Linked DNA regions of Sporomusa sphaeroides DSM 2875. The protein of the gene in region 1 binds, or shares a complex with, the protein of each later gene. Links are inferred from orthologs where the notes say so. Each region holds a gene or a part of one and is shown on either strand. Other genes may lie near its edges. The genes, in order: yajC and SPSPH_RS04060.

The links.
Region 2: the proteins of yajC (region 1) and SPSPH_RS04060 are in contact, whole or in part, in a crystal structure (PDB 2RDD), measured with the Escherichia coli proteins. The link is inferred for Sporomusa sphaeroides DSM 2875 from one-to-one orthologs.

Annotation. Positions count from the first base shown.
Region 1 is NZ_CP146991.1:2,169,093-2,181,128, forward strand. The notes cover bases 5,167-8,089. They hold yajC (preprotein translocase subunit YajC), read left to right. Parts: upstream 5,167-6,447; coding sequence 6,448-6,732; downstream 6,733-8,089. Other genes in these bases: queA (tRNA preQ1(34) S-adenosylmethionine ribosyltransferase-isomerase QueA), read left to right, coding at 5,167-5,233; tgt (tRNA guanosine(34) transglycosylase Tgt), read left to right, coding at 5,260-6,384; SPSPH_RS10070 (5-formyltetrahydrofolate cyclo-ligase), read left to right, coding at 6,811-7,392; SPSPH_RS10075 (phosphohydrolase), read left to right, coding at 7,496-8,089. Also shown: crossover junction endodeoxyribonuclease RuvC, read left to right, coding at 1-425; Holliday junction branch migration protein RuvA, read left to right, coding at 409-1,032; Holliday junction branch migration DNA helicase RuvB, read left to right, coding at 1,052-2,074; SPSPH_RS10040 (epoxyqueuosine reductase QueH), read left to right, coding at 2,087-2,641; SPSPH_RS10045 (DUF2905 domain-containing protein), read left to right, coding at 2,641-2,868; SPSPH_RS10050 (SpoIID/LytB domain-containing protein), read left to right, coding at 2,885-4,195; more of queA, read left to right, coding at 4,214-5,166; more of SPSPH_RS10075, read left to right, coding at 8,090-8,179; protein translocase subunit SecD, read left to right, coding at 8,227-9,432; protein translocase subunit SecF, read left to right, coding at 9,446-10,354; SPSPH_RS10090 (hypothetical protein), read left to right, coding at 10,471-11,499; SPSPH_RS10095 (DUF456 family protein), read left to right, coding at 11,546-12,013. UniProt on the Escherichia coli protein: The SecYEG-SecDF-YajC-YidC holo-translocon (HTL) protein secretase/insertase is a supercomplex required for protein secretion, insertion of proteins into membranes, and assembly of membrane protein complexes.
Region 2 is NZ_CP146991.1:943,195-956,018, forward strand. The notes cover bases 3,737-7,447. They hold SPSPH_RS04060 (efflux RND transporter permease subunit), read left to right. Parts: upstream 3,737-4,106; coding sequence 4,107-7,247; downstream 7,248-7,447. Other genes in these bases: SPSPH_RS04055 (efflux RND transporter periplasmic adaptor subunit), read left to right, coding at 3,737-4,089. In the rest of the region: SPSPH_RS04040 (MATE family efflux transporter), read left to right, coding at 1-1,379; SPSPH_RS04045 (MerR family transcriptional regulator), read right to left, coding at 1,604-2,449; SPSPH_RS04050 (hypothetical protein), read left to right, coding at 2,611-2,814; more of SPSPH_RS04055, read left to right, coding at 2,935-3,736; ltrA (group II intron reverse transcriptase/maturase), read left to right, coding at 7,867-9,255; SPSPH_RS04070 (hypothetical protein), read left to right, coding at 9,426-10,028; SPSPH_RS04075 (ankyrin repeat domain-containing protein), read left to right, coding at 10,202-11,503; cooS (anaerobic carbon-monoxide dehydrogenase catalytic subunit), read left to right, coding at 11,758-12,824.

The DNA.
Region 1 (12,036 bases):
TAACGTATGGAGTTATCGAAACAACACCAGATATGGAAGCGGCAATGCGGCTAAAAAAAATTCATCAGGAAATTGATTTCCTGATTAAACAGTATAAGCCTGCTATTATGGGTGTAGAACTATTATTTATGAATAAAAATGTCAGGACAGTTATGGCTGTGGGACAAGCCAGAGGTGTAGTACTGCTGGCTGCGGCCCAGAATGATCTCAAACTGGCCGAGTTTACACCATTGCAGGTAAAACAGGCAGTAACCGGTTATGGCAAGGCAACAAAAGAACAGGTTATTTATATGACTCAAAGATTATTGAATTTGCCGAAAAAGCCGCATCCTGATGATGCCGCCGATGCTCTGGCTGTGGCTGTATGTACCGCACATTGCGGGAGTATAAATAGGATGAGGGTATCGCATGATAGGTTATGTTAAAGGTATAGTAACACATCTGTTTACCGATAATTGTTTTATTGATGTACAGGGAGTCGGCTATCGGGTTTTTATCCCCAATTCGACCAGGCAGAAACTGGCTGTCGGGCAGCCGGCAACCTTATTTACCTACCTTAATGTGCGCGAGGATGCGCTGACCTTGCACGGGTTTTATACCCAGGAAGAATATGAACTATTTTTAAGCCTTATTTCTGTATCAGGAATTGGGCCTAAAGTGGCTGCCGGTGTTTTGTCAACCATTACACCGCAAAATTTCCGGTCTGCTGTCAGTACCAATAATGCCGCTATGCTGACTAAATTACCGGGTGTTGGCAAGAAAACAGCAGAAAGAATCATTTTAGAGTTGAAAGATAAAATGGGTATCAGCACCGATTTTGATCCAGCCATTGCCGGACAGCCGGCAGCCGGTACAAGCCCCGAAGGAGATATTATGCAGGAGGCTGTACAAGCGCTTGCTGCTCTGGGGTATAATCATGCCGAAATAACACCGGTTATTAAGAAAATATATGAACGTGAGGGTAAGGCGCAGTCGGCGCTGTCATTAGAACAATTGATTCGGTTTGCATTGAAGGAATTTGGCCGGAGGTAACTAGGAGGAGAGCTAACTGGTGGAAGAACGTGTTTTGGCATCAGACGAGCAAGAGGTTGATTCTTGGCAGTATAGCCTGCGGCCGCGCCGTTTGATTGAATATATCGGACAAGACCAGGTAAAGAATAACCTGTCCATTTTTGTGCAGGCAGCAATGGCCCGGGGAGAGGCGCTTGATCATGTATTGTTATATGGGCCGCCTGGGTTAGGGAAAACTACATTAGCCGGGATTGTCGCCAATGAACTTGGTGTCAATTTTAGGATTACTTCAGGTCCGGCGATTGAGCGGCCTGGTGATTTGGCGTCACTGCTGACCAATTTGGGTGAAAAGGATGTATTATTCATTGATGAAATTCATCGCTTGTCCCGGGCGGTGGAAGAAGTACTGTATTCGGCAATGGAAGACTATGCGCTTGACATTATTATCGGTAAAGGTCCGTCTGCGCGTTCCATTCGTCTGGATTTGCCTAAATTCACGCTGGTGGGGGCGACAACTAAGGCCGGCGCCTTGGCCGCGCCGCTGCGGGATCGGTTTGGTGTTATTTGCCGTCTGGAATATTATGAAACAGAGCATCTGGTATGTATTGTAAATAGAGCGGCTGAGATACTTAATGTTGCTATTGAGCCCCGCGGTGCTTTAGAGATTGCCAGACGGTCACGCGGTACGCCGCGAATTGCCAACCGCCTGCTAAAACGGGTACGGGATTTTGCTCAAGTAACAAGTGATGGTGTCATTACCGACGCCATCGCCGATAAGGCGCTGGAGCTGTTGGAAATTGACAAACAGGGCCTGGATAAAACTGACAGGAATATGCTGGATGCCATCATCAGAAAGTTTAACGGTGGCCCGGTTGGCCTTGATACATTGGCTGCCTCGATAAGTGAAGAAACAGAGACCATTGAAGATGTGTATGAGCCATTTTTACTGCAGATGGGCTTTATCGCCCGGACGCCGCGGGGGCGGATAGCCACCCCTGCCGCTTACGCCCATCTCAACATACCCTACAAGGATAAAGCTGAAACCCAAGAAAAATTGTGGTAGGTGACTTATTGAATGCGCATGCTGTTACATGTATGCTGTGGTCCGTGTTCGGTCTTTCCGCTTAAACATTTGCGGGAAGCATATCCGGAATACGAAATAACCGGTTATTTTTACAACCCAAATATTCATCCGTACAAAGAATTTGTCCGGCGCCTTGATACCTTAAAAGCTTTTGCCGCCCAAATCGGACTGGAGCACCTAATTATTGATGACAGGTATACTTTAGAGGAGTTTTTACAACAGGCACTCACTGCTCCCGGCGGCCGCTGCCGTAATTGCTATGACCTCAGGCTGCAGCAAACGGCGCGCTATGCCAGGGAGCACGGTTATGACTGTTTTAGCACCACTTTGTTGGTCAGTCCTTATCAGCAGCATGAATTGATAAAAGCAGCAGGCGAAGCTGCGGCAATTCAGCATGGCATCAAATTTTCTTATATCGACTTTCGGCCAGGCTGGCAGGAAGGAGTACAGAAAAGCAGAGAACTTGAAATGTACCGCCAGCCTTATTGTGGCTGTATTTTTAGTGAAAAAGACCGGTATTGCAAACCGCGGAAAGGACAGAACTGATGCCTGGGGGATTTGACTCATTTGGCAAGCTGCTGATGCTGTTGGGCGTAATTTTGTTAATTGCCGGAGCTATCTTCCATTTTGGCGGGAAATTTCTTAGTTTAGGCCGATTGCCAGGCGATATCCATCTGGAGCGGGGTAACTTTAGTTTCCATTTCCCGATTGTTACTTCTATTATTATCAGTATTGTTCTCACAATAATTTTAAATTTGATCACAAGAAAATAGTACCGGAGGTATGCGCGTGCGTAAACATATGCTACAATGGTTACTGCTGGTTTTTTTTATGCTATTATTTTTGCCGGTAACGGGGCAAGCCCGGGAGACTGAGCCAGCATTATGGCTTAAAGAACCCAGTCTGCGTGTGGGAATCTTGACCGGACAGCAAAGTGTACAAATTACTGCTGACGCTAATTTTGATCTTGTCAATGCCGGAACGAACAAAACAATAAAAAGTTTTCGGGCTTATGAAAAAGTAACAATTAGTGATAAAGGCAATGGTTTTTCCATTAATGGAATGCCGGTTGCCGCTAACGGCATTAATGTTGTTCTCAAAAGTAAGGATGTTATGGTTTCTATTAAGCAGTATGCACATGTTAACAACAGACGGTATCGGGGAGATATAAGTATTCTTCGTCCTGCCGGTAAATCCGGCATGACTGTTGTTAATACCCTGCCGGTAGAAGAGTATGTGTATGGAATCATCAAGCATGAAATATCACCCGAATGGGCAATGGAAGCAGTCAAGGCACAGGCGGTGGCTGCGCGTACCTATGCGCTGGCCAGTAGCAATAAACATAAAGCTGATGGCTTTGATGTATGTGCCACTACCGATTGCCAGGTGTATGGCGGGCTGGAAAGTGAAACTCCCAGAGCCCTGGAAGCGGTAGATTCGACAAGAGGCTTAGTACTATTCCATAGCGGTAAATTAATAACCGCCTATTTCCACAGCAGTTCGGGGGGGCATACTGAGAACAGTGAAAATGTCTGGTCCTCACCGCAGCCCTATCTAAAAGGGGTAGCTGACTTCGACCAGGATTGCCCGTATTTTAAATGGGAAAAAAAGCTGACCATTGCCGAACTTAATCAAGCTGTCAGTAGAGCCGGTTACAATATTGGCCGTCTTCAGGCCATTGAATTGTCGCCACTAGGTAATCCACCGGCTGTCAGTAATGACCGCGGTGTATCCGGACGGGTAAAGCATATTCGTTTGTTAGGTACTAATGGCAGTGTACAGATAACGGGTGCAAAAATGAGAACCATGTTAGACCTGAAAAGCACTTTATTTGATATTACTACCGCAGCAGCTCAGCCGGTTTTTGCCGGCAAAAAGAGTGTGCGGACACAGCCGTCGCAGAACAGTATTCGCCCGGTTGCCGGTGAACCGGCCGATTTTGTAATTATTAACGGTTCTGGCTGGGGACATGGCTTAGGCTTGTCTCAGTGGGGGGCTAAAGCTATGGCGGAAAAGGCACCACCGGGCAATACCGAATATTTTAAAGAGATATTGAAACACTACTACCAAGGTGTAGAAATAAAAAAAGCCTACATATAGGCCATAAAGAGGGGTTACATGCTGGTTTCGGATTTCGATTATTATTTACCCGAAGAACTAATAGCCCAGCAGCCGGTTGAGCCACGCGACCATTCCCGGCTGCTGGTGCTTGACAGAAAGACAGGCACGATTACTCACAATGCTTTTTATAATCTGCCGCAACTTCTACAACCAGGGGATACCCTGGTTTTTAATGATACCCGGGTAATACCTGCCCGGCTGCTGGGCATTAAACCGGAAACCGGCGGCAAAGTGGAAGTTTTTTTGTTAAACCGGACGACAAAAGATGATTGGGAGGTTCTGGTTAAACCCGGTAAACGGGCCAGACCGGGAACCGTCATTGAATTTGGCGAAAATCTGCGCTGCGAAGTGCTGAGTACCACCGATTTTGGCGGCCGGGTTGTCAGATTTACTTATCAGGGAATTTTTGAAGAGATTTTAGATGTGTTAGGGGAAACCCCCTTGCCGCCTTATATTAAAGCTCAGTTGTCGGACAAGGAACGTTATCAAACGGTATATGCCCGGGAACGGGGATCGGCTGCGGCCCCCACCGCCGGGCTTCATTTTACCCGTGAGCTCATGGAAAATATTGAAAATATGGGAGTTAATTTAGCTTATATTACCTTGCACGTCGGACTGGGAACCTTCCGGCCGGTAGTGGCGGAAAATATAAACGAGCATGTTATGCACCGCGAGTACTACTCTGTGCCACCGGCAACCGCCGAAATTGTAAATAAAACCCTTGCGGCAGGCAACCGGGTTATTGCGGTGGGCACCACAGCCGTCCGTACCCTGGAATCGGCCGGGAGCAGCGGCTGTTTAGAAGCCAAAAGCGGTTGGACAGAGATATTTATTTATCCAGGCTATGAGTTTAAAATTGTTAAAGCTCTTATTACAAATTTTCATCTGCCAAAATCCACATTATTAATGCTAATCAGCGCTCTGGCTGGCCGGGAGTTTATTTTTGACGCCTATCGGGAAGCGGTGGATAAACGCTACCGGTTTTTCAGCTTTGGCGATGCCATGTTTATCCGATAAAGCTAAGTCTATTTTATTAATTGACTATGGAGGTGCAGTTATTGGCCATTACATATGAACTAATCAAACGCTGTTCCAAAACTGGGGCCAGGGCGGGCCGGATACATACACCGCACGGCGTATTTGACACACCTATTTTTATGCCTGTAGGCACACAGGCCACCGTAAAGGCTATGTCCCCTGATGAGTTAAAGGCCATGGGGGCAGGAATAATTTTAAGTAATACTTATCATTTATATTTGCGGCCAGGTCATGATTTGGTTGCCGAAGCCGGCGGACTTCACAAGTTTATGCAATGGGATCGGGCAATTTTAACTGACAGTGGCGGTTTTCAGGTGTTTAGTCTGGGGCCGCTGCGCAAAATTACCGAGGATGGGGTTACTTTCCGTTCACATATTGACGGCTCAAAGCATTTTTTATCACCGGAAAAAGCCACCGAAGTCCAAATGGCTTTAGGGGCTGATATTATTATGGCATTTGACGAATGTGTACCCTATCCGGCAGAGCATGAATATGCCCGCCAGTCTACCGAACGGACAACCCGCTGGGCCGAACGCTGTAGAAAAGCCCACACCCGCAAGGATCAAGCCTTGTTTGGTATCGTTCAGGGCGGTATGTACAAAGATCTCCGGACTATGAGTGCCAGGGACCTGGTTTCCCTGGATTTTCCCGGTTATGCAATCGGTGGTCTTAGTGTGGGTGAACCCAAACCGCTGATGTATGAGATGCTGGAGCATACTGTGCCTTTACTGCCACAGAACAAGCCGCGTTATTTAATGGGAGTAGGCACGCCTGATTGTTTATTGGAAGGCGTAATGTATGGTATTGATATGTTTGACTGCGTTTTCCCGACAAGGGTGGCACGCAATGGGACTGTCATGACAAACAAAGGCAGGCTTGTTGTCAAAAATGCTGAATTTGCCAGAGATTTCCGGCCTATCGATCCGGATTGCAATTGCTATACCTGCCGGAATTTTTCACGTGCTTATATCAGGCACTTGTTAAAGACAGAAGAGATATTTGGCTTGCGATTGACCACTACCCATAATCTGCATTTCCTGGTGAATTTTATGAAAGAAATGCGCCAATCCATTCTTGATGAGCGTTTTTTGGAGTTCAGAGAAGAGTTTTGGGCTTATTATCACAAATAATAAAAGGATTTACGCTAAATGTGTGGAATATACTGCTAATAAACAACAGGAGGTGATTAATGCATGACTCCAGAAATAATGCAGGCCATTCAGGCCTCATGGCCGATTGTATTGATGGGCGTAATATTCTATTTTTTACTGTACCGTCCGCAAAAAAAAGAACAACAGCGCCGCAAAGAACTTTTGGATAATTTGAAGAAAGGTGCGCGAGTTGTAACAATCGGTGGAATATACGGTACGATCACGGCACTAAGTGAAAAAACCGTAACTATAAAAATTGCCGATAAAGTAGAAGTCGAGATAGCGCGTACTGCAGTAGGCCAGTTGCAAAGCCAACCTAAAGAGTAAACTGTTGCCTGATTACGAATGTCGTCCGGAGGACTTGGTGAAAAGCCAAGTCTTTTCTTAAGGGGGAGGGAAAACATCATGGAGATTAATAAAGATGCCAAGAAAGAATTGCGTAAAAAACTTTTAGCCATTAGACGCGAAATGACCCGGGAGGAAGTGGCTGCCGGTAGTGGCAGGCTTGCTGAGCATTTGTTCACCTGGCCTGTATATCAAAATGCTAAAAATATTATGCTGTATCTGGCAATGCCTGATGAGCCTCACTTGGATAAAGTTATCTCCCATGCGCTTGCTGCCGGTAAGACCATCTGTGTGCCGCATATGCGTGAGACCAGGGGGTTAATGGATGCCGCCATTATTGCCAATCTTGAGGATCTGGTGGTAGGACAGTTTAATCTGCTTACGCCGAATCCGGCAACCTTAAACTTACTGGAACCAAGTGAACTTGACCTCATAATTGTCCCCGGAGTGGCTTTTGACAAAACCGGACGGCGCTTAGGCATGGGAGCCGGCTACTATGACCGGTTTCTGCTAAGAGCCAACAAAGCCGAACTTATTGGGGCGGCCTGGGCGGCGCAGATACTGGAAACGGTGCCGACTGACGAGCATGATAAACCAGTAAATTATTTACTTACAGAAGAAGGCATATTTACTTGCAGGTAAGGCAAAATGTAAGTAGTTATATTTTTCTTTACCTGTCGGTACCGATTATCTAGTCTTGAGATATTGGGCAGGCAGGGCTAATTTGATAATCGGAGGATTGGTCATGTCAATTGCAACTATCGGACAAGACGTCACTGTTGCTCAATTAAAAGCAGATCACGAAGTAAATGTTTATCTTACCCGAAGTACTCAGTACCTTGGGAGCTTGGGCTTTACTGAACATGGTCTTAGACATGCCGGCATCGTCTCAGCTTTAGCGTATAAGGTTTTGCATGAACTGGGATTTCCGGTACGGGACTGTGAACTTGCAGGTATCGCAGGGTATCTGCATGATATTGCCAATATGATTAATAGGTATAATCATGGTGGTTCCGGGGCGATAATGGCTTTTACCATTCTTACCCGCATGCAGATGCCGCCGGAAGAAGTTGCCTTGGTAATATCTGCCATTGGCAATCATGAAGAAGAACGCGGCAATGCCGTTAATCATGTAGCCGCTGCGCTAATTTTGGCTGATAAATCAGATGTTCATCGTGCGCGGGTTACCAATCGTGACTTTGCCAAATTTGAGATCCATGACAGGGTAAATTATGCGGCCGAAAGCAGTAAACTAATTATTGATAAAGATTCCCGGACGGTAACACTCTATGTCACCATTGACACCGATATTTGTCCTGTTATGGAGTACTTTGAAATATTTTTACAACGGATGATTATGTGCCGGCGGGCGGCAGAAGTACTAAACTGCCGTTTCAAACTGGTAATTAACGACTATGATTTGCTATAGTCATAGTTATCGAAAAAAACCTATTAGCAAGATTGGAGGACAACCTTTTGAGGTGGGGGAATTTAACCAAATTTTTGGTTGTTATTGTGGCAATTCTCGCTGTTGCCGGCTACTATATGCCGCCATTAGCCCTGTCTATTAAACAAGGGCTTGACTTACAGGGGGGAACGCATGTTGTACTTGAGGCATCTGATACGCCGGAAGCTAAGGTTAACGACGATGCTCTGCAACGGGTCGTTCATATTATTGAACGCCGGATTAATGAGCTTGGGCTTACAGAACCGCTTGTACAGCGCCAAGGGGACCGTCGGGTCATTGTTGAATTGCCGGGTGTAAAGGATCCGGAAAAAGCCATTGAAATGCTGGGACAAACAGCACTTATGGAGTTTCAGGATGAAAGCGGTAATATTGTGCTGACCGGTAAAGATTTGAAAGATGCCAGAGCACAGATCGACCAAAGTGGCCAAAAGCTGGTTGCTATTGAGTTTACCGATGAAGGTACCAGGAAATTTGCAGACCTGACGGCAAGAAGCGTAGGCAAGCATATTGCCATCTTATTGGATAAACAAATATTGACCAATCCTGTTGTGCAGGAAGCCATTCCTAACGGCAAGGCAGTCATCACCGGCAATCGTTCCATGGAAGAGGCGGAACGCCTGGCAATCCTGCTGCGCTCAGGTGCACTTCCGGTTAAAGTTGATGTATTAGAAACAAGGACTGTCGGTCCGACTTTAGGCGAAGATTCCAAAGCCAAGAGTGTGGAAGCTTTTGTAATTGGCATTGCTGCCATTGTTATTTTTATGCTGCTTTTCTACCGGGTTTCTGGTTTTGTTGCCAACGTAGCCCTGGTTTTGTATGTAATGTTGCTGTTAGCTAGCCTGAAAATGCTTAATGCCACATTAACCCTGCCGGGTATCGCCGGTATTATTTTGTCAATGGGTATGGCTGTTGATGCCAATGTGCTTATCTTTGAGCGCTTTAAGGAAGAATACCGTAATGGTAAAACCCTGAGGGCCGCCATCGATGCGGGTTTTACCCGCGCATTTTCTACTATTTTGGACTCAAATATCACCACCCTGATTGTCGCAGCAGTACTCTTTTTCCTGGGAACAGGGCCGATTAAAGGTTTTGCTGTTACCTTGGGCCTGGGGATTGTTTTGAGTATGTTTACCGCCATTACAGCCACCCGGTTTATGTTAAAAATTCTTATAAACGCCAATATCATTAAAAATGGCAAGTTTTTCGGGGCTTAGGGGGGAGAAAGAGATGAATTTTGATATTGTTAAACGACGTAAGTGGTGGTATTTACTCTCGGTATGCCTTCTCCTTCCCGGCCTGCTGTCAATAGCAATCCAAGGCTTCAATTTAGGCATTGATTTTACCGGCGGCACATTGTTGGATCTAAAATTTTCCCGGCCTGTTACCGTAGCCGAGGTGCGGGATGTGCTTAAAGACTATCAATTGGAGAATAGTACAATTCAGTTAGCCTTGACAGGGCAAGAGTCTGTTTCCCCTAATGTATTTATCCGCTCCCATGTATTAAACGAGGATGAACGCCGTGCCGTGCTGAAAGGTTTCGAAACCAAGCTAGGGGCTTTTGAAGTTCTGCGGGTGGAAAAGGTTGGCGCCGTTGTCGGTTCTGAACTGACCCGGCAAGCTGTTTTTGCTTTGGTAATCTCCTGGGTGCTCATGATTGTGTACATCACATACCGCTTTGAATTCAAATTTGCGGTTTGCGGGATTTTGGGATTAGTTCATGACGTAATCATTACCATCGGTGCCTTTTCGCTTTTGCAAAAAGAGATCGATGCTGCCTTTGTCGCTGCCCTGTTAACAGTTGTCGGTTATTCCATTAATGACACCATTGTTATTTTTGATAGAATTAGAGAAAATCTGCGAAACTACAAGAAAAATGATGACATTGAAGAACTGGTTAACCGCAGTGTATGGCAGACTATGACCCGCTCAATCTATACTGTGCTGACAGTGCTGTTTGCTGCCGGGTCCCTCTATTGGTTTGGCGGCGAAACAACGAAAAATTTCTCGCTAGCGCTGCTAATCGGTATTGCTGTCGGTGCCTATTCCTCGATATTTACTTCCAGCCAGCTGTGGGTTGACTGGAAAGAATATGATGAAAAGCGGCGTGTTGAAGTGAAAGCAAAAGGCGCCAAGTAAAACATTTAATTTATATGATGAAATCAAAAAGCCTGAGGAAAATAAATTACCTCAGGCTTTTTTGCACCATTAACGCCCCGGGGTAATATCCTATTAGCAGGCAGGGGGCGATACGTATGGGCGTGATACTACCGGCATTGTCGCTGGCCATTGTTCATATTGCCGGTGATAATGTAGCTGTTGTTCCGGCCATGGCTTCGTTATTAGGCAATGGTATTTATGCTACCGTATTTCTGGCTTATATGATATTTGGCTCCATAGTGGCAGGTGTTTCTGCCTGGATTGGCGCAAGAAGCGGGCGTGAGTTGCCAGCTGTGGTTAAGCGGTTATTTGGGGTGCGCGGCAAATGGCTGCTGGCACTTTCCGTACTGGCGGTATCGTTACCGGCCAGCACATTAACCGGTGGTTATTTTGCCGGACAATTGTTGCAGCAGTTTACGGGGATCCCCTATACAATGGCAGTCCCGCTCTGTATAGTGGCGTGTTCTTTGCTGGCAGCCGGTTATGGCCGGGAAATACTTCAGCTTTCTAATTATTTGGCACTGCTATTTATTCCGGCAATCGGGATGATGGTAGTTATGCTGCAGGATACTATTCCGATAGTATCCTTTGAAAGCCTGATTTCGTTCGAGAATATCAGCTGGCCTTTAGTATTGGCGCTCATTGGCTATAATGCCGGAGGCATGCGTTCAGCCCTGGTAGTGGAAACGGGAACCTATTTTGCGGCAAAAAATTATACAGGCGTGTATTTGGCGATATTGGCAAAATTTTTTGAGGGCTTTTTTACCCTGGTGCTGGCTCATCTGGCACTGACAAGCGGTGCTCCGGGTTTACTGCCATTGTCGACAGTTGCCGACAGGACGTTTGGTAATTGGCTCGCACTCGGGTTTGACAGTATCTTATTTTGCATTTTGATCAATACAATGGTTCCGGCCATGTTAGTTAATGCTAAACAGCTTAGTGTAATTACCAATTTTAACTTTTGGCCGGCTCTCGGCTTATCTGCTGTATTTGTATGGGCCGGCAGTTATGCTAAACTGGAAACCATTCTTATGCTCATGAGTGTTACCGGGGTGATTATGACGGTTTTTATTGGCTGCATAGCGTACTTTCTACATAAACAGGAGGCTAACAAGTTACACTAATAGTACCAATAGGCAGAGCGGTGTGAAACGAGGTAAGTAACTTTTGGTGGTCAAATTTTTCGTAACATTTATAATGGTAACAGGTCTTTTTTGTACAGTAACCCTAAAACTGCCGGGAACGCTGCTTATATTACTCGGGGCTGCTTTTTACGGTGCCGTTACCGGGTATGTGAGTGCTGCTCCCTGGCTGGTTGCCTTATTGGTATTAATTTCAATTACGGCCGAGGTGGGAGGCAGAGTACTCAGGCTATATTTGACACGAAGTTATTCTGTATCACCTGTGTTTAGTGCTAATTGTACGGCAACTCATTTGGCGGGTATGCTGGCCACTAATGCCTTGCTTGGACCGCTTCTCGGACTTGCTGTGTGGGAATTAGTTGCCGGTAAAACATTGCTGCCCCGGGGTGATACGGTTACCAGTGTACTTTTGCGGTTAGCCGGAGTGGCATGCTTTAGATTTGCTTGCGGGCTTATCATGATTGTGCTTATCCATATGTATTTATTTTTACCCTAACAGAAAGTATAACTTTCTTAAGA
Region 2 (12,824 bases), 1.2 Mb from region 1 along the record:
CAATGGAACCCGGCAAAGAAAAACAGAAACATTTTATTTTAAACGGAAATCTCTGGCAGGTGATGTCCGATTTATCCTGGCCGGCAATTACGGCCATGATTCTTTATGGCTTGAATACCGTCATTTCCGCAATTTTTGTCGGCCGCTTTGTGGGCGAAACCGCGCTGGCGGGAGTTTCCGTAGCCTATCCGTTGACGCAGATCAGCGTCGGGATAGGTTCCCTGGTTGGTGTTGGTGCCGGCGCCGTACTGAGCATTGCCATCGGCCGCCAGGACAAAACCACCCAGGAGCACCTGCTGGGGACGGTCAACTATCTTTCCGTGCTGGTAACGGTGGTATATATGGTATTGGGATTGGCCTTTTCTGCACAACTGGTGAAAATGATGGGTGGAACCGGCGAAGTACTGGTTCTTGGCGATATCTATTTCCGGATTACAGTGATTGGTGCGTTCTTTTGGATCTACGGACTGGCGGCAAATATGATCGTCCGGGCCGAGGGCAAAATGAAGGCGGCGGCGGTGATGATGGGGATCGGTCTCTTAGCCGATGTTCTGGCGAACTACCTCTTAGTCGCTGTCCTCGGCCTGGGAGTGGAAGGTTCGGCCTGGGCGACCAACGCCGGTATGCTGGTGTACACGCTGCTGGGCTGGTTTTATTTCGGACGGGGGTTCGCGTCCTTCAGGACCAGGGTTTTCACCTTTAACTGGGATACAAATACGGTCAAGTCCATATTCAGCCTGGGCATGTCTTCGTTCATTATGGTGGCAATGAGCCTGGTGCAGGGGGTTGTGGTGTTTAACGCCCTGGCCCGCTACGGCACGGTGCTGGATATTGCCTTTTATGGCGTGGTTTACCGTATATTTATTTTCGCACTGCCCCCTATCCTTGGTTTAATGCGGGCACTGCAGCCGGTTACCGGCATAAATTACGGCGCCGGACAATATGAGCGGGTCATAAGCGCGTATAAAATATTTACGGTTGCATCCCTGGTGCTGACCCTGCCCTTCTGGCTTATCTCGATGGCGGCGCCGGCCTGGGTACTGAGCCTGATGCTGCCCGACCAGGCCTTTACCGGTACGGAACTGATGTATTTCCGGATCTATATGGTATTACTACCCTTATTGTCGGCCATCTTTATGGCGATGACCTTTTTCCCGTCCATTGACAAAGGGAAACCGGCGGCCATGATCGGGATTGCCCGGCAACTGATTTTCTATATACCGGTCATGTGGATTCTGCCGCAGATAATGGGGGTTGCAGGAATTTATATCGGCTCGCTGGCCATCGATGCGGTGATTGTATTATGGACCGCCATCATGGTGAAAAAAGAATTTGCCGCTCTCCGCACCGCCGGTCAACCAACCACTTTAAGCACATAGCGCATCCGTAGCGCTGCTGCTTTAACGCCCAGCCACAGGAGGAACAGATCCTGCAAAGTACTAAGACCTCCGGGAATTTTGACATTTCCCGGAGGTCTTGCTGTATTTTTGCTGATAAAGGCCAAGATTTATATAGCGAGTATTGTGTGGAATTTGTTTCTAATATATGTAATATCAGCTATAAATACATATTAAAAAAAATAATTATCGATTAAAAGATATCGTTATTTCAGTTGTATTGAAATCCGGGTTTCACAGTACCCGGGATTTTCGGTGGCCGCCGTATCATCCAGGAGACTTTCCACATAGGTGTGCCCGACAAAGATAAGCTTATGCTTATCGGCATAGTCCACAAATTTTTGAAAAGCCTGGTTTATCTGCGGCCAATAGCCCTTATAATAGCCCACAAGGTAATGACCTGCCGGCTTATAGTCCTGTTTCATCGATGGGGGTGTTTTTTCGTCAACAGGGTAAAAGCAGTTGGTAAAATGATTAAAATTTCCCTGCTGCAGCTTTTCGGCGTCCATCATAAAACCGTGGGGATAGCCGCTGTAGCTTTGGGTATGATAGCATTCCTGCATAAAGTTCAACATGGTTTTTATTCCCTTTTCAAGCGTCATCTCGGAAAGGGATTTGCTGACCAGCAGCGCCTGCGCATTTGCTTCAACAATTTCAATTTTATCAAAATCAATCTGCAGGCTGGTTTTCATGTTGCCGATTTTATTCTGTACAACTCTTTGCAGCCACATTAATTCGGCGATTTCCAGCTCAAGCATGTTGCTTTGGTTGTGGAGCAATTTCAGTAGGTTTTGTGAAGTGTAGCTTGCCAATTGCGTTTTGATTTCTTCCAATGGCACACGAAGCTTACGTAAAATCTGGATGGTTTCAAAGACGTCGGTTTGCTGAAAGGTATAATAGCGGTAGCCGTTCGCTTTTACCACAGCCGGCTTAAATAAATCAATGCTGTCATAGTACATCAGGGTGCGTTTGTTAATGCCGTACATAGCGGCAAACTGCCCTGTAGTAAACTGTTTTTGCAAAAAATCATTCATTTCACTTAAGTCGGCCATAATTCGATTTCTCCTCTTGACTATACAGTTACTGTATAGATTATTATAATTTAGTACCTGGAAATAGTCAAATTAAGGAAACGCTGCCTTGAATTAATTTTTGATTGAAACAGTTATGCTTTAGACCATTTTAGCAGAAGCGAAAAGGGGTTTTACATAATATGAATATTATCATTCACGGTGTTCCGGTAGCGGCTGATCCGGCGCTGCCACGGGAAAAAATTAATGCGCTTGCACTTGACGTTATTCAGTCCTGGAACTGGGAATGCAGGGAGCTCGGAAGGATTGAGTTGGTTAGAGATGCACAATCAATTCATGTATGCGTTTACGAAAAACCATCAATTCGAAGAATTCCCAATAAATAACCGGGGACGGAGAATTGATTTAATTTTTAGCCGATTCAATTTAAGCTAAGCAAACATGCTTGAGATAAATTGGCGGAACAGCAAGCAATATTGCAATATTTTTGGAGGAGGCTGTAAGCATTGTTTTTAGCAAAAATAATGAAGAACTATTATGCGGGACTGAGTGTTATGGCGATTATCCTGCTCATTGCAGGGTGTGGCGGTAAGCAGACGGCGGTACCGCAAAAGGGAGCAGTGCCGGTTAAGGCTGTTAAGGTTATCCAGCAGGACATAACGCGGGCGAATGAATATGCAGGCCAGATACAAGGAAAAAATGAGGTGCGGGTACAGGCCCGTGTATCAGGCAATATTGTGGAAAAGATGGTTTCCGGCGGCGATATCGTAAAACGGGGGCAGCCGTTATTCCGTATTGATCCTATTCAATATGAAAGTACGCTTCTTTCCGCTGAAGCACAGTTGGCGCAAGCCGTGGCTAACTGGGAAAATTCGCGGACCGATACGGAACGCTATCAAAGCCTGCTGAATGCCAGCGCGATTCCAGAGCAGCGGCTGACCACGCAGAAAGCGACCGAACGTCAGAATGAGGCGCTGGTGGCTTCCTATCGCGCATTAGTCAGAAAGGCGCAGGATGATTTAAACAGTACATTGGTTGTTTCGCCGGTGGACGGACGTCTTGATGTAAATGACGTCAGTGTTGGAACCTATGCTCAGGCAGGGAGTACCACACTAGTGTCGGTGGGTGCTCTTGATTCGGTATTTGTGCAATTTAACATTAGTGAGAATGAATACCTTGACCTGCGTCAGGCTTCACAACAAAATCTTGCCGGCTGGGGCGAGGATGTGATGATTACCTTAAGCAACGGAAGCGTATATCCGCTCAGAGGCAAAGTTACACAGGTCGATAGAGGACTGGCCAATAATAGCGGCACTCTGACGGTAAAAGCGTCTATTGCCAATCCGGACGGAATTCTGATCCCCGGAATGTTTACCAGAGTTAAAATTGACGGCGCGCTGATTAAGGATGCGGTTTTGGTCCCACAGCGGGCTGTACAGCAGGTTTTGGATAAATCGCTGGTTATGGTGGTCAATGCGGAAAACCAGGCCGAGGTACGGTCTGTGATTCTCGGAGAAAAAGTAGGCAGCTTTTGGCTGATTAAAGAAGGCTTAACCAACAACGACGTAGTGATTGTAGAAGGACTGACGAAAGCACAGGAAGGAGCAGCGCTTGCTGTGACTGTTGTTGCTCCGGAAGAATTGGGGTTGTCGTTTAACTGACAGGAGGCTGATTCATTGTGGCTAAATTTTTCATAGACCATCCGGTTTTTGCCATTGTTCTCTCCATTATGATTGTATTAGCGGGGACAATTGCCGGATTGCAGCTTCCCATCGCCCAGTATCCGCAGATCCAGCCGCCGACGGTATCTGTATCGGCGGCCTATATCGGAGCGAATGCTGAAGTTGTCAATCAAACGGTAGCCCAGGTAATCGAGGAACAAGTGAATGGTGTACAGGGCATGAACTATATGAGTTCAAATGCCGATGATTCAGGTGCTTATAGTCTGGAGGTCGTCTTTGATTTGGGGGTGGACGGTGATATTGCCGCTGTTAAGGTGCAAAACAGTGTGGCGCAGGCCAATGCGACTTTGCCGTCTGAGGTAACCGCATATGGTATCACAACCAAGAAAGCTTCCTCAGATATGGCGATGCTACTCAGCTTTTATTCGCCCAAGGGCACCTATGACAGTATGTTTTTAACCAATTATGTAAAAGTGTATCTGCTGGATATGCTTAAACGGGTGAACGGTGTGGGAGATGTTACCGTTTTTGGGACGGAATTCTCCCGGCGGATATGGATTAATCCCGACCGTCTGGCGGAATTGGGATTAACGGTGGCTGACGTGGCTGCCGCTATTAAAGAGCAGAATGTGCAGGCGCCGGCCGGAACGATCGGCGGCATGCCGGTGCCGGACAGGCAGGAGTTTCAGTATACCGGCAAGGTGCAGGGCCGGTTGTCCAGTATTGCCGATTTTGAGAATATCATTGTAAAGGCGCAGCCTAATGGTTCCTTTATTTATCTTAAAGATATTGCCCGGGTTGAAAATGGCGGCAAGGAAATGAATTACAGCAGTAAGCAGGACGGGAAAAATGCGGTTGCCATCGGCATTCAGCTGACCAATGACGCCAATGCAATGAATACCATTGCGGGCGTGAAAAAAGCGGTGGCTGCTGCTGCGGAATCTTTTCCGCCCGATATGCACTATACCAATGTTTTCGATAATACGGACTATATTTCAGCGTCGATAACGGAAGTAATCAAAACGTTTACCGAAGCGCTGGTCCTGGTCATGATCATTGTATTTATTTTTCTGCAAAGCTGGCGGGCGACGCTGATTCCACTGCTGGCGGTTCCGGTATCGCTGATCGGGACCTTCGGCGCTTTTATTATGCTTGGCTTTTCCATTAATACGCTGACGCTGTTTGCCATGGTGCTGGCGATCGGCCTGGTGGTCGACGATGCGATTGTTGTTATTGAAGCAGTTGAGCACCATATCCGCCACAGCAAAATGACGCCGGTGGAAGCCACGAGAAAAGCGATGGAGGAGGTATCGGGGCCGGTCATTGCCATTGCCTTTGTGCTTGCGGCTGTATTTATTCCGGTTGCCTTTATCGGCGGTATGGTCGGCGTTCTTTACCGTCAGTTCGCCCTGACGATTGCCGTGTCAATGGCGCTGTCGGCCGTTGTCGCCTTATCCCTGACTCCGGCTTTGTGTGCTATGCTGTTGAAGCCCCATGAAGAACAGACGCAAGGCGGTTTGCTGAACAAATTTTTTACCCGGTTTAACGACTGGTTTGACCGGACGACAAACGCTTACAGTGAAACGGTGAAATTGTTAATCAAAAAGGCAAAGTATTGTTGTATTTTTTTGATGGTAATCCTGGTGGGAACGGCGTATCTGTATAAGATCGTGCCGACAACCTTTATCCCGGATGAAGACCAGGGCTATTTTGCGATTTCCGTCAACTTGCCGGAAGGTGCAAGCTTGAACCGGACGCAGGAAGTCATTGACCGGCTATTGGCGGAAACCGGCCAACAGCCGGGAATCAATCTGATGATGGGAATTGGCGGTTTTGATATTCTGTCTAATGCGGCTAAGTCCAACGCTGCTACAATCTTTGCAAGTCTTGATCCGTGGGATAAACGGAAAGATCCGGCCACGCAGATTGATGCCCTGATTGGTGACGTTATGCAAAAATCAGGGCAGTATCCTGAAGCTTCTGTTATGGCTTTTAACATACCTGCATTGCCGGGGCTGGGTATGGTCGGCGGATTTACCATGGTGCTTCAGGATCTGACCGGACACAGCAAAGAAGAATTGGATGATATTACGAAAAAGTTTGTGCAGGCTGCCAATCAGCAGCCGGAAGTGACTGCGGTATACTCCACCTACAAAAGCGATTCTCCCGGATACGAATTTGAAATTGACCGGAAAAAAGTAAAAAATCTGGGGATTGCCTTAGACGATGTTTTTACGGCTTTACAGGTAAACTTTGGCGGTTATCAGGTAAACGACTTCAACATGTTTGGACGGACCTACAAAGTTGTTATGCAGGCTGACCGGGTATTTCGCGGTGATGCGGATATGACCCGATTTATCTATGTACGTTCCTCAAACGGATCGATGGTTCCGCTGGATACATTGCTAAAACCTAAGCTGACGACGGGAACATCAAATATATCGCGCTTTAACGGCGCCCGCAGCATTCAAGTTAACGGCTCGGTGGCGGAAGGCTACAGCTCCGGGCAGGCCATTGCGGCCATGGAAAGACTGGCTAAGGAAATACTGCCGTCCGGCTACAACGTTGAGTGGTCAGGACAAAGCCGGGAAGAAAAGAAGGCCGGCAGCACAACCATGCAGATTCTGGCGCTGGCGTTGATCTTTGTCTTTTTGTGCCTGGCGGCGCTGTATGAGAGCTGGAGTGTTCCGTATGCCGTCATGCTTTCGGTGCCAACCGGTATTTTTGGAGCGTTATTATCCCAGTATGTGATGAATCTGCAAAACAGTGTTTATATGCAGATCGGGGTAATCATGCTGATCGGTTTAGCCGCTAAAAATGCAATTCTCATTGTTGAGTTTGCCAAAGTCAGGGTGGATAAAGGAATGGATCCGGTCGCCGCTGCTGTTGAAGCTGCCGCTTTACGTCTCCGGCCGATACTAATGACTTCATTTGCCTTTATTATCGGCTGCCTGCCACTGGCTGTTGCCAGCGGAGCCGGAGCGGGGGCCAGACAGGCGATGGGAACTGCGGTAGTCGGCGGCATGACGGTTGCCACCGCTCTCGGTATTTTCCTTATTCCCGTATTGTTTGTGGTTGTGGAATGGATTGTGGCGAAACTGGGCTGGAAGAAAGGAAAGATTCACTCAGCACAATAAAATCCAAAACGCCGATCAGATTCTGGTTCTTGCCCAAGGGAAAATTGCCGAACAGGGCACTCATCAAGAATTGCTGCAGCAGCGTGGCAAGTATTACGCCATGTGGCAGGCTCAGCTTGAAGCATCAGTGTGAAATAGCTGAGTAAACCTCCGAAGCTTGAAAATGAGCTTCGGAGGTTTGTGTTAGTTTGCCTCGAATGGGTGATAACTTGGTGGTGAAAGTCCACTACAGGCTTGGCAGTAGGAACTGTTAGCAGAGGGCAAGGGTGTCCGCCGTGAGGCGGAATCTGAAGTAAGCCTAATGCAAACCCTTGGTCTGACGAATAGAAACTACATATAAGGCATATGCAGGGAGGACGAGTTTGCTAACTAAAACAAAGTCCAATACTGCCCGAACCCTGTGGTGTAAATGTAGCAGATATATGAGGGGAAGGTTATCGCTCTTAACGGGGGAGGTCTCGCAAGGCTCCGAAAGACATAGGCAACCCCATGACACCCGGAGAACCCATGCAGTGATGTATGGCTAAATTGCAAGAAGTCAGCAGAGGTCATAGTACCGGATTTTTTTTCCGGGAAGGACCGAACAATAGTAGTCTTTGAACGAGAGGACGGTGAAGCAATGCAAAGAGAGCAGAAAACGACGAAAGTCGGCTACCGGTGTGAGGGTATGTTGGAAACAGAGAGTAATAGCGGAGCGCGGAGCATTGTTACGCCTGAAACCGCAGAGAAAGACGGTGCAAGTCGTTTGCTCGAAGCCATATTACACAGGGACAACCTCAATGCAGCCTACCTACGAGTAAAGCGAAACGGCGGCGCTCCGGGAGTTGACGGAATGGCAGTAGAAGAAATGCTGCCCTATCTAAAGGACCATAAAGAGGAACTGTTGGCAAGTATTCGTGCCGGATGGTACAACCCCAAACCGGTCAGACGAGTAGAAATACCAAAGCCAGACGGGGGAAAGAGAAACCTTGGAGTACCAACGGTCATAGACCGTATGGTACAACAAGCCGTAGTACAGGTAATGCAACCCATGTTTGAGCCCCATTTCTCCGAAAACAGCTACGGTTTCCGACCGGGGCGCAGCGCCCATCAAGCCATGAAGAAGGCCGAAGAATATTATAAGCAGGGTTATATCAGAGTCGTAGACATAGACCTCGCTAAATATTTTGATACAGTCAATCATGACATTCTCATAGATAGGATAAGAGAAGTAATTAAGGATGAGCACGTCATCAAGCTGATACGTAAGTTCTTAAAGAGCGGCGTTATGGCAAACGGCTTAGTCAGTCCGACAACGGAGGGAACGCCACAAGGAGGCAACCTTTCACCACTTCTCAGCAACATATACCTTACGGCTTTCGACCGAATGCTGGAAAGCAGAGGTCATAAGTTTGTAAGGTATGCGGACGACTGCAATATTTACGTCAAAAGTCAAAGAGCGGCCGAGCGGGTAATGACCAGCAGCACGAAATATCTTGAGAACAAATTAAAACTTAAGGTAAACCAGGAAAAGAGCAAGGCGGGGAGCCCATTAAAACTTAAATTCCTAGGTTTTTCCCTATTTAAGACAGGGAAAAGAATGGGTATACGGCCACATGCCAAGTCGATGGAGAAATTCAAGAACAAAATCAGGCAATTAACAAGCAGAAAGCAAGCCAAGCCTATCCCGGCAATTCTAAACAATATCAGGAAATATACAACCGGATGGTTAGGCTATTATGCAATAGCTGAAATGAGTTCCAAGATAAAATCTCTTAACGAATGGATACGCCGAAGAATAAGGCAAATCTTTTGGAAACAGTGGAAGAAACCCTCCGCAAAATTTAAGAACCTCATGCTCCACGGTATACCAAAGCAGAAGGCTAGAGAATGGTCTTATTCCCGACTAGGATATTGGCGTATTGCAGGTAGCTGGATTTTATGCAGGTCATTAACGAACGAATACCTCGCATCCATCGGCTATGATGATATAGCCAAAAGATACGAGGTATTGCACTTAAGCTATTGAACCGCCGTATACGGATCCGTACGTACGGTGGTGTGAGAAGTCGGCTACTCAACTAATGCGTAGCCTCTTACTCGATTACGGAGCGGAGTAGGATATTGGCAGTACTACTTAATTTTCTCAGTAAATTGTCGATATAATAAGTAGTAAGAAGTACGGATGGAGTGGGAAATATGGCTATCGATCAAGCCGGCTTAAACAGTTTGCTGGCTACCTTTATGCCAAAAAATAATATGGCGGCTTTACAGGAGCAGCGTGCGAATCTTCTCCAGAAACTGCAGCAGAGCGATACCGGTAACAAAGATGGTGACCGGCAGCAGCCGGGAAATATAAAACAACAGCTCCGAGAATTGGTTGCCGTCGATCAAGAGATTGCCCAGAAACTGTATGATGAAATATCTAAAAAGCTGGAGGAGAAAAGACTGGAGCGGGAGGCTGCTATTGCTAAAAAGGAGCGGGCCAGGGAACGGGCGCTGGCCAAGCATGAGCGTCTGTTAGTAAATAGAAGCCTGAGTAAGCTCTTGTCTGCTGCCGGTAAGGCCGGTCATCCGGGACAAGCTTGTATCGGTGCCTTTAGTGGCGGCAGCCAGGAGGATAAAACCTATATTTCTGAGGTTGACCGTGACCTCCGGGAATCGGTGCAATACGGGATTGCTGCGGCGGAAGTGGCTGTGCGCCGAAAAAATGCGGAAGCCAAAGCACAAATTGAGGAAAACGCCGAAAGGAAACAGGCAGCTCACAAGAAAAAGAGTAAGCGTGTCAATATAATGGTTTGAAGAAGCGCTGCTGCTGCTCTTCTTCTCCTGGTTTTGATAAAGTAGCTCTCTCCTTTCTATTAACAAATCATTAAGTTTTTCCTCATTAATTAGCTAATAAAAGGGAAAATGACCTTTTTCGACGAATATAGTACTGGTGTTAGTTAATTTTACCTACGGAGTGTTATTAGATTATGTGGGCAAACTTCACAGCTAAAATAAAAGCATTCATAGGACAACTAAAAACGATAAAGCCGCCGGCAGTTGCAAAACCTGATTTCTCCGGAGCTTATGCAAGCGCTAAGACAACACTGGATGGGGTGGCTAAGCGAATTGAGCCTAAGCACCTTGTGTATTTTGCCTTAATTCTTTTGCCTGCTATTGTTGGGTTAGGGGCCTATTATGGCATTGTAGACAGCCAGGTCAAGCTGGAAGCTGCTCAATTGCCGGAAAACCGCCTTGCCCGTATGAGCATAAGTTTTACTGCCGATAATTTTGTCAAGTATGCCGGCAGAGGCAATAAAGAGGTTACGGCTTTGTTTATTGAGGCCGGTATGTCTCCCGACGCTTACCGGAAAAATGACGGATTTACACCATTGCACGCAGCGGCGGCTTATGGCCAGACCGCGGTGGTGCGGCAATTGCTGGATAAAGGCGCGGATATAAATGTGCGTGACAAGGATGGCCAGACCGCGCTGATGAAAGCAGTTTGGAACAGTCATGCCAAAGTGGTAACTGCTCTGCTGCAAAATGGCGCTAATGTCACTGTCAATGACAGTAACGGCGATAATGTTGTCAATATGGCCAGGGCCAGGAATGACCGCCGCGTGCTTACTGCGCTGGTAGCTGCCGGTATTACTGAACTCAAAGACGCCTTAGAGAAGGTGGACTCGGTTCCCAAAGCAAATGAAAAAATGCCTGGTGACAATGAAACCAAGCAGCAGGTCGTCAGAACAATTCCGAAACATACTCAACCTCCTGCTTTTAACAGGCCGTCTGCCACCGTCAGCCAGCCGGCAGGTCAATTCACATTAGCTACCGGTTATGCCGGAGCCATTGGTGTGGGGACATCGGTTGACCATCTCTACCAGCAGTTTGGCAAGCAGGCCGTCAGTGCGGGAGAAGAGTTTTTTGCCGGACGGGCTTATCCGGTATTAAGGGCCTATGACGGGCAGGAAAAAGTACCGGCACTAACCGTTTATTTTGCTCTTAACAAACAAACCGAGGATAAAGTTATCACAGCCATTCGTGTTTTTGATGATCGTTACAAGACCACTCAGGGTATCGGGGTAGGAACCACCTTGGGAGAATTGCGGCAAACCGGCACCCTCGGCTCGATCCAGTATACCGATACATTGTACGCCATTGCGCGGGATAGCAAGATTCGCTATGAACTTGATTTCAGTACCGACAATATGCCCGTTGCCTGGCTAAACGGCGGCGACACTAATACGCTGCCTGACAATATGAAAATCAAGAGCATTTTTATATTTTAACGATAATTACTTGTTGACAATAGACGAACTGCTATGCTATTCTCGTTTTATACTACTATATAGATTATATATACCTCAGCTGATTAGACAGACTAAAGGCTTGGGAATTGCCCTAATACGGGTGATTCTTTGGCCTTTTATTTTTTTGCCTGAAATGCCCGCACCGTTTCTAAGCCTGAGACTAACCTTCCGATGGGGCGAAGCTCCCACCTGAAGCTAACCGTCTGCTTTATCACACCTTATAGGAGGCAACCATGAACTTTGAAGCCATTAATGAGCACCGGAAAACCTTTCCGTCTAAAGAGCAAGTGATTAAACAAACACCTGACCCCGGTGTCAGACAGATGCTTACCCACCTGGATAAAGCCGGGATAGCTACTGCCTTTGACCGCTTTGATGCGCAAAAACCACATTGTGCTTTCGGATTGGCTGGAACCTGCTGCCGGATTTGTAATATGGGGCCATGTAAGATTACTGAGAAAAGCCCTAAAGGCGTCTGTGGCGCCGACGCCCATGTCATCGTTGCCCGTAATATTCTTCGCTGGGTGGCCGCCGGGGTAGCTTCTCATGGTTCCCGGGGGCGGGAAGTACTGCTGACTCTTAAAAAGGCGGCCAGCGGCGAATTGCCCTTACCGCTCTTAGGACAGGAAAAAATTGTGGCCACCGCTAAAGCCTTTGGCATTTATCGGGAAGATAAAACGGTGGCGCAATTGGCTGAGCAGCTTGCCGACCTGCTGCTGGAAGATATGTCCCGTGCCGTGCCGGCCACACACCGGACAATTGCTGCCATGGCACCTCCCGAACGGGTGGAAACCTGGTCTGAGCTTGATATTATCCCCCTGGGTTCCTATCACGAAGTCTTTGAAGCCCTGCACCGTACCGGAACAGGGACCGACGGCGACTGGGAAAATCTCATGAAACAGCTCTTGCGCTGCGGCTTGGCATTCTCCTGGAACAGTGTACTGGGATCGTCGATTGCTGCCGACTGTCTGTATGGGCCGCCCAAACGCAGTTATATCGAAACTAATTTTGCTTCTATTAAAGCAGAATATGTCAATATTGCGCTGCATGGACATTCACCGGTTATGCCTTCGGCGTTAGTACAGGCCAGCAGGGAGCCGGAACTTATCGAGTTAGCCAAGGCGCAAGGAGCTGCAGGCATTCGTTTGTATGGTATTTGCTGTTCAGGCTTGTCTTCGTTATATCGCTATGGCGAGGTTCATCCCTTAAGCAACGCGCTGGGAGCTGAGTTGATTATGGGAACAGGGGCACTGGATGCCTGGGTAGCCGATTTGCAGGATATTTTCCCAGGCATTATGGA